One region of the Marinobacter sp. L-13 genome, then DNA from elsewhere that is predicted to be linked to it. Evidence: predicted binding sites of a transcription regulator. Region 1 holds the regulator's gene; the other holds the start of a gene.
The links. The regulator sigma-54, encoded in region 1, starts transcription at its own class of promoters, with help from an activator protein. The targets are predictions, from matches to a motif close to ANTGGCATNNANNTTGCTNT.

Region 1 (4,371 bases):
GCTGTGGAACTTGAGCAGGGCAATACCCGCCTGACTGCCGAGCGGGTCGTCCTGTACCGGACCGAGGACGGCCTGAGCCGGATCGAAGCCTCTGGTACGCCCGCTATATACCGTCAACCGGCGCGCGAGGGGGAAGGCGAAACCGATGCCCGTGCCCTGAACATTACCTGGTCTGCCACCGACAGCCAGCTGACCTTTGAACGGGAAGCAGTCATCGAGCAGAATGGCAACCTGTTCCGGGGTGATGTCATTCATTATGATACCGTCGGCCGGGTTGTCACCGCTGAGGGCGGCGCAGACACCGGCGAGGGCAGCGGCCGGGTAGAGATGGTGATTCAGCCACGCAGTACAGACAGACAGGGATCCGATGGCAGTTCTGAGAGCCAGTAACCTGGCAAAGAGTTACAAACAGAAAAAAGTGGTGATCGACGTTTCCCTGGAAATCCGCAGTGGGGAAATTGTCGGGCTGCTTGGTCCCAACGGTGCCGGGAAAACCACCTGCTTCTATATGATCGTTGGGCTGGTTCCTGCCGATCACGGGCGGATAACGATCGACAGCCGGGATATCACCCCCCTGCCCATGCATGGTCGGGCCCGCCAGGGCATCGGCTACCTGCCACAGGAAGCCTCGGTTTTCCGCAAACTGTCTGTGCGCGACAACATCATGGCGATCCTCGAGACGCGGCAGGGCCTGAGCAAGGCAGACCGGCAGAAAAAGCTCGAGGAGCTGCTGGAGGAATTCCACATCACCCATATCCGGGACAGCGTTGGTATGGCCCTGTCCGGTGGTGAGCGGCGACGGGTGGAAATTGCCCGGGCCCTGGCCATGGAGCCGGCTTTCATCCTGCTGGATGAGCCCTTCGCCGGCGTTGACCCTATATCCGTCAGCGACATCAAACACATCATCCGGCACCTTCGGGACAAAGGCATTGGCGTTTTGATCACCGACCACAACGTGCGTGAGACCCTGGACATCTGCGAGAATGCCTACATTGTTTCCGGCGGCCACATCATCGCCTCCGGCAATGCCGACGCCATCCTGGCCAACCAGCAGGTCAAGGAAGTCTATCTCGGCGACGAATTCAGACTCTGACACCCAATGGCTGATTGTTTTGATGATCTGTAGCAAGTAAACTCGGCAAAGAACTTGCTAGGGTAAATTAAAATCACGGCAAGTAACCGGCATATAAAGATTTTTTCACGACTTATGACACAACGCGCTGATGAGTGACGGATCCTGAACCATGGTTATGAAAGCCTCCTTACAGTTAAAGCTGGGTCAAAGCCTGACCATGACGCCCCAGCTGCAACAGGCGATCCGGCTTCTCCAGCTCTCCACTCTCGACCTCCAGCAGGAAATCCAGCAGGCACTGGAATCCAACCCCATGCTGGAGACCTCCGAGGACGATGACCAGACCGACGCAGCCAGCGAAAACGACGAGCGCGAGGCCAACGCCACCGAGTCCGCCGCTGAAGCTGCCCCGGAACCGGCCAGCGACTGGGATGAATCCGAGAACGGCCCGGACTGGTCCTCGGAGAACGAGATTCCTGACAACATTCCGGACGATCTGCCGGTTGATACCGCCTGGGACGACATCTACCAGTCCGCACCAGCGCCGGCAGCCCGCAACGACGACGAAAACGATCACGATTTCGAAACCCGTAATTCCCCGACCGAAACGCTTCAGGATCACCTGGAATGGCAGCTCAATCTGACGCCCCTCAGTGAACGGGACCAGGCCATTGCCCATGCCCTGATGGATGCAGTGGACGAACGGGGCTATATCACCAGCCCGCTGGAGGAAATCCACGCCGGACTGCTGGATGAGAACGATGAAGACCCCCTTGAACTGGATGAAGTGGAAGCCGTGCTTCACCGCCTGCAACACTTTGATCCGCCCGGCGTGTTTGCCCGGGACCTACAGGAATGCCTGCTGATCCAGCTCAACCAGCTGCCGCCGGAAACACCCTGGCTGGCCCAGGCACGCCTTGTAATTACCCATTACATCAACCTGCTGGGCAACCGCGATTACGCCCAGTTGCTGCGCCGCAGCCGCCTGAAAGAAGACCAGTTGCGGGATGTCCTGGCGCTGATCACCGGCCTGAATCCGCGGCCGGGCGATGTCATTGACCGGGCCGAACCCGATTATGTGATTCCGGACGTGATCGTTCGCAAACACAATGGCCGCTGGCGTGTTGAGCTGAATCCTGAAATTGCACCGCGCATCCGGGTCAATGCCAGCTATGCTTCACTTATAAGGCGTGCGGACAGCAGCGCAGACAACACCTACCTGCGCGACCAGTTGCAGGAGGCCAAGTGGTTCATCAAGAGCCTGCAGAGCCGCAATGAGACCTTGCTGAAAGTCGCGACCCGTATTGTCGAGCACCAGCAGGGATTCCTGGATCACGGTGAAGAAGCCATGAAACCGTTGATTCTTTCAGACATCGCCCAGGCGGTAGAGATGCATGAATCGACCATTTCACGGGTAACCACCCAGAAATACATGCATACCCCCCGTGGCATTTTCGAGCTGAAGTACTTCTTCTCCAGCCATGTCAGCACTGACGAGGGTGGAGAATGCTCCTCCACGGCCATACGCGCGATGATCAAGAAGCTGATTGCGGCGGAAACGCCCAAAAAGCCGTTGAGCGACAGCAAAATTGCAGCCATGCTAGGGGAACAGGGTATCAAGGTTGCGCGACGCACCGTTGCCAAGTACCGGGAGGCCATGCACATTCCGCCGTCCAACGAGCGCAAGCGGCTGGTCTGAATACCCGGGGGCCGGGACGCAACACCGTATTCGCCGGCGCATAATGCGCCAGCACCCAGACCGGCTCCCGGGAGCCGGCACGATGACAACAGGAGACGCCTATGCAACTCAATATTTCAGGCCATCACGTAGAACTGACTCCCGCACTGAAGGATTATGTTTCAGAGAAGTTCGAGAAGCTCGAGCGTCACTTTGACCACATCAGTAACTGCCAGGTGACCCTGGAAGTGGAAAAGGTGCGCCAGATTGCGGAAGCCACGTTGCATGTGGTTGGTGGTGAGATTCACGCAAAGGCAGAAAATGAGGATATGTACGCAGCCATCGATGCCCTGATCGACAAGCTTGACCGTCAGATCCTCAAGCACAAGGAAAAGAATGTAGACCGGATGCACGGAAACGGCTCTCGCTAACTGACTGTTTTCATGCAATTCATCTAATCGAGCTGCGACATGAGTAACGTGTCGCAGCCTTTTTTTTAACGGAAACGCAGTCGATCCATGAGCGACACATCCCTGACCATAGAGAACATTCTTGCTCCGGAGCTCACCCTCTGCAGGGTAGCTGCGTCCAGCAAGAAACGGGCCCTGGAGTTTATTGCCGAGCAGATAAACCATCAGGACAACACGCTCAGCGAGACCCAGCTCTTCAACAACCTGATTTCCCGCGAGCGCCTGGGCAGCACCGGCATTGGCCAGGGAATCGCCATTCCCCACTGCCGTCTGGAAGGACTTGATCACGTGGTGGGCGTGCTGATGACGCTGGAAGAAAGCGTCGAATTCGATGCTATCGACAATCAGCCGGTGGATCTGATTTTCGCCCTGATCGTCCCGAAGGAAGCAACGAGCGAACACCTGGAGCTGCTCAGCCAACTGGCTGAAAAGTTCAATGAGCGGTCGTTCTGTGATCGCCTCCGGCAATCCGAGGACGCCAGCACGCTGTACCAGCGCATGACCGCCTCAGGCGGCTGATATTCACTGCAGTGGAGGTAAGGTGGTCATGAAGCTGATTATCGTCAGTGGCAGGTCCGGTTCGGGCAAGAGTACCGCACTTCATGTGCTGGAGGACCTCGGGTTTTATTGCATCGACAATCTTCCTATTGGCCTGCTCTTCCCCCTCACACGGGAAGCCGCCAGCCAGACCAGGCCTGGTCGACTGGGCAAGATGGCCGTCAGTATCGATGCGCGGAACCTTTCCGGCGAGCTGGCCAATTTCGAGGAGATCTACCGGCGCCTCCAGGAAACCGGGGTTACCGTTGAAATCATCTTCCTGGACGCCGACGAGCAGTCGCTTCTGCAGCGTTTTCACGCCACCCGCAGAAAGCATCCGTTGAGTGACGACAGGACCTCTCTCCGGGAAGCCATTACCAGCGAGAAGAAACTGCTGGAGCCCCTCTCCAAGCTTTCCGATCTTTACGTAAATACCACCGGCATGTCCATGTACGAGCTGCGGGACATGGTCAAGCAGCGCGTGGTCGGTCGAAAAGATCAGGAACTGGCTCTCCTGTTTCAGTCATTCGGCTTCAAACACGGCGTGCCGCTGGATTCCGACTACGTTTTCGATGTCCGCTGCCTGCCCAACCCCTACTGGGATACCAGCCTCC
Region 2 (4,371 bases), on a different contig from region 1:
TGACTACCAGGTTTTGATAGCCGCTTTCGAGCTCCTCAAAACCTTCCGTTTGTCGACTGGAGAGCTGGTCCCAAAAGGCCTGCTCGTCACTCTGAGTGGCTCCGGGCCCGCTAACGTAATGGATGACATTGGCTTGTGCGATGGATGAAAAAGCAAATGCTGACGCAACCGAGATTCCGGCTGCCAATCGAAGGAATGAAGACATAACCATGATACTGCTCCCTGGTACTTCTTTTTTAGCGTCTTCTCCCTTTAAGCAAATTCGGGGCCGAAATTTTTAGCCCCGTAATTTCAACTAGTTAAAACACAAACAAGCCAATGAGCTTAACGTTGTGTAAAAACTCCTGACAGTTGGCCTGTCCACCCTCACTAAATTGTAAAAAGTGAAACAAAATTCTGTACTGCAGTTGCTTCCAGGCCTTGCTGATCCTTGCATAGGGCACTTATCTGGTCGCATCGCTGAGACGGGAAACGGGTAGTGAGGTTGTGGCGAAATTTATCTAACAGCAATGGCATTCCCTCGTTTCTGCGCCTGCGATGGCCAATCGGATACTCAACGGCCACTTTTTCGGTGCTGCTGCCATCGCTAAAAAATACCTGAACCGCATTGGCTATCGAACGCTTATCATCCTCCAGGTATTCCCGGGTATAGCGCTCATCTTCCACGATCTCCATTTTGTCCCGTAGGGTATCGATGATCGGGTGCGCCTCGTGAAAAGAGTCTTCATAGTGTTCTGCGATGAGAGTACCGAAAATCAGAGGAATGGCTGTCATGTACTGGAGGCAATGATCCCGGTCAGCCGCGTTTGCCAGTTTTCCGACCTTGGAGATTATGCGGATCGCGGATTCGTGGGTAGTGATGACAATTTTGTCGATTTCATCGAGCCGTTCTTTCACCTCGGGGTGAAGCGTTACTGCAGCCTCAGCAGCCGTCTGTGCGTGGAATTCGGCGGGGAAGGAAATCTTGAACAGGATGTTTTCCATGACGTAGGAGCCAAATTCCTGTGGTAAAGAAAACTGACGCTTGCCCTCAGGCTTCAGCTTTTGATCCTTGTTGGTCTTGCTGAACAGTACGTCATAGAAGCCCCACTGCGGCGCCGTTAACGCGCTGGGGATACCCATCTCTCCACGCATAGCGATATCAGCAAGCCTCACCGCCCGCGATGTGGCGTCGCCGGCAGCCCAGGATTTTCTGGAGCCTGCGTTGGGGGCATGGCGGTATGTCCTGAGCGACTGTCCGTCCACCCAGGCGTGGGACAATGCAGAGAGCATCTGCTCGCGGTTGGCCCCCATCAGTTTTGCCGAAACCGCCGCAGACGCGACTTTTACCAGTACCACGTGATCAAGCCCTACCCGGTTGAACGAGTTCTCGAGTGCCACAACGCCCTGGATTTCGTGGGCCATGATCATGGCTTCCAGAACGCTACGCATGGTTAGAGGCTCTTTGCCTTCGGCAACCTGTTTTTGCGAGAGATGGTCTGCAACGGCCAGTATGGCGCCAAGGTTGTCTGATGGGTGTCCCCACTCAGCCGCTAGCCAGGTATCGTTGTAGTCCAGCCAGCGGACGATACAGCCAATATCCCAAGCTGCCTTTACCGGATCCAGCCGGAAGGAAGTCCCTGGTACGCGGGCGCCATGGGGGACGGTTGTTCCCTCAACAATTGGGCCGAGATGTTTTATACACTCGGGGAAACGCAGCGCCAGAAGGCCGCACCCGAGAGTATCCATCAAGCAGTAGCGGGCTGTGTTCCAGGCTTCCTCGCTGGTGATCTGGTAGTTCAGAGTGTAATCCGCAATCTGCTGGATGACATTGTCGTATTCGGGGCGCTGATTCTGGTCGACATTGGTGCTCATGGTTCTGCTCCTGAAATGCTTTCCTATAAGACTAGTCTATTGTGCAAAGCCGCAATTCTTTAGAGCGTTTACAAAACAAAATCCAAACCAGGAGAATAAACCCCTAAATATTGGAGATTTAAATTCACAATTCATGTGGATGTTCAGACGCACACGGTTAGATAGTTAAGGAATGATGCACGGACACGCAAACTGTCCAAATAATTTACAGAACCCTCTCCAAACCCTAACCTCTTCTCCCTAACACACTGAAATAGCGGCACCGTCTATTTCTGGCACGAAACTCGCGTTATTTCTTTTGGAAGTGCGAATCGATCACTTCGTGCAATTCACATGGAGAATTCGAATGAACAAAACAACAGGTATTTTTGCACTACTCATAGGTATGGGATTTTCCGCTTCGACCCTTGCCTTGCCAATTCTTTCCGGTGGTGGCACCGCAAGTTGCGCTCTGGGCGATGCCTTTGGTGCTAACGCTGGCGACTCCTGCTCGCTTCAGGAAGTCGACCCCCATCCGCAATGGGCTCCAGAAAACTCACCTTATGAAGGCTCGGTTTGGGTATCTTATGCGGACACTGGATATGGTGGAGATGTTCTTGCTCCCAGAGCAGGCAGCGCCGAGAATCCCGATGGTAAACAATCAATCATGACCGTCACTGAAACATTTACCCTTGGGACCAGCGGACTTCTGGATTTCTGGATCTGGACTGACGACACTTCTGATCTGTTGCTGAATGGCGAAATGGTGAAAGCTGCCAACTTCACCCAGTCCACTTGCGCCGATGGACCCATTGGATGCGAAGTTGACGAGGGCTTTAATTTCGCTACTTCTTTGGCCGCCGGAACTTACACTCTGTCAATGGTTTCCTACCAGGTAGGCTCGGGTACCGACACAAAGTCGAACCCATTCGGCCTTTTGTATTCAGGTGAGGTCACCGAAGTGCCAGAGCCAAGCACACTCGCACTGCTAGGTTTGGGTTTGCTCGGACTTGGCGTGAAACGCCGCAAGGCCTGAATTCTCGGGTAGTTATAGAGAACCGGGGCCCGAATGCCCCGGTTTTTTTTTTACCTAAGGCACCCTAACCCAACCTCCCCTCAATACCCGCACACTGCGGGTCATAAAGGTCTTAGTTGCAGGCCTGCCCTTCGTATGGTCGACTCTATAACCAAAATCACTCCAACAAATCGTCGAGATCAACTTGAAGGGCTTTCGCAATTGCTCCAAGTACTTTTGTCGACACCGTTTTAGATCCCGCCTCGATTTGAGACACGTACGATTTTCCTATCCCAGCTTCTTTGGCAATTGATTCTTGGGTGTAGCCGCGATACTCCCTCCAGACCTTCAGCGGATGTTCATCACCTGCCAGTAGGCGCGCCACGACCGATGCGGGAATAGCCTCATCCTCTCCGGTTGAAAGGGCCGCGAGAGCTGCATCGGCGTCTTGAATGTCGCGTGCATCCTGAACCATCTCAAGCAATTCCCGATACTTCACCGTAAACCTCAAATGGAAGACTTAGCACTGATCACGAAATTATCGTTAAGTTCTTTAGAAAAACAAAACCGGAGCTTTCGAACTCCGGCTTCGAGACTTTTTAACTCATGCCCTGGCTCTTAAAAGCTATCCCCAGGCACCCTAACCCAACCCTCCATCACAACCCGCGCACTGCGGCTCATAATGGCTTTGGTTGCGGTCCACTGACCATCCACTTCCTTCGCTTCCGCCCCCACACGCAAAGTACCTGAGGGGTGACCAAAGGTCACATGGGTTCGGTCGCCACCACCTGCAGCCAGATTCACCAGGGTTCCGGGAACCGCCGATGCCGTGGCAATCGCCACTGCAGCCGTGCCCATCATAGCGTGGTGGAGCTTGCCCATGGACAGAGCACGAACCAGGACATCCACATCCCCTGCCCCGATGTTTTTGCCGCTTGATGACACGTAATCCGAAGGCTTCGCTACGAAGGCCACTTTCGGGGTGTGCTGGCGATTGGCCGCTTCTTCGATGTTCTGGATCAACCCCATCTTCACCGCGCCATGGGCCCGGATGGTTTCAAACATTGCCAGGGCTTTCGGATCGGAGTTGATGTCGTCCTGCAGCTCCGTGCCTTTGTAACCAATGTCTTCGGCGTTCACGAAGATCGTGGGGATGCCAGCATTGATCATGGTGGCTTTCAGGGTGCCTACGCCCGGCACTTCAAGGTCGTCCACCAGGTTGCCGGTGGGGAACATGGAGCCTTCGCCGTCAGCCGGGTCCATGAATTCCACCTGCACTTCGGCGGCCGGGAAGGTGACGCCGTCGAGCTCGAAATCACCGGTTTCCTGGACTTCACCGTTGGTGATGGGCACGTGGGCGACGATGGTTTTCTTGATGTTGGCCTGCCAGATGCGGACGGTGCAGGTGCCGTTCTCCGGAATCCGCTCTTTGGCAACGAAGCCGCTGTTGATGGCGAAAGCGCCTACGGCGGCGGTGAGGTTGCCGCAGTTACCGCTCCAGTCCACAAACGGCTTGTCGATGG

Region 2: the regulator sigma-54 is predicted to act here: its motif matches at 2,126-2,145, upstream of AC13DD_RS15915 (PEP-CTERM sorting domain-containing protein).

What each region holds. Positions count from the first base shown of each region.
Region 1 is NZ_JBSXNQ010000055.1:241,805-246,175, forward strand. Features, by position in the region: gene lptA (lipopolysaccharide transport periplasmic protein LptA) at 1-390, shown strand, start outside; gene lptB (LPS export ABC transporter ATP-binding protein) at 368-1,093, shown strand; gene AC13DD_RS11800 (RNA polymerase factor sigma-54) at 1,245-2,771, shown strand; gene hpf (ribosome hibernation promoting factor) at 2,873-3,181, shown strand; gene ptsN (PTS IIA-like nitrogen regulatory protein PtsN) at 3,269-3,739, shown strand; gene rapZ (RNase adapter RapZ) at 3,768-4,371, shown strand, end outside.
Region 2 is NZ_JBSXNQ010000063.1:32,019-36,389, reverse strand. Features, by position in the region: gene AC13DD_RS15925 (PEP-CTERM sorting domain-containing protein) at 1-211, opposite strand, end outside; gene prpD (2-methylcitrate dehydratase) at 370-1,854, opposite strand; gene AC13DD_RS15915 (PEP-CTERM sorting domain-containing protein) at 2,201-2,869, shown strand; gene AC13DD_RS15910 (helix-turn-helix domain-containing protein) at 3,027-3,323, opposite strand; gene prpF (2-methylaconitate cis-trans isomerase PrpF) at 3,467-4,371, opposite strand, start outside.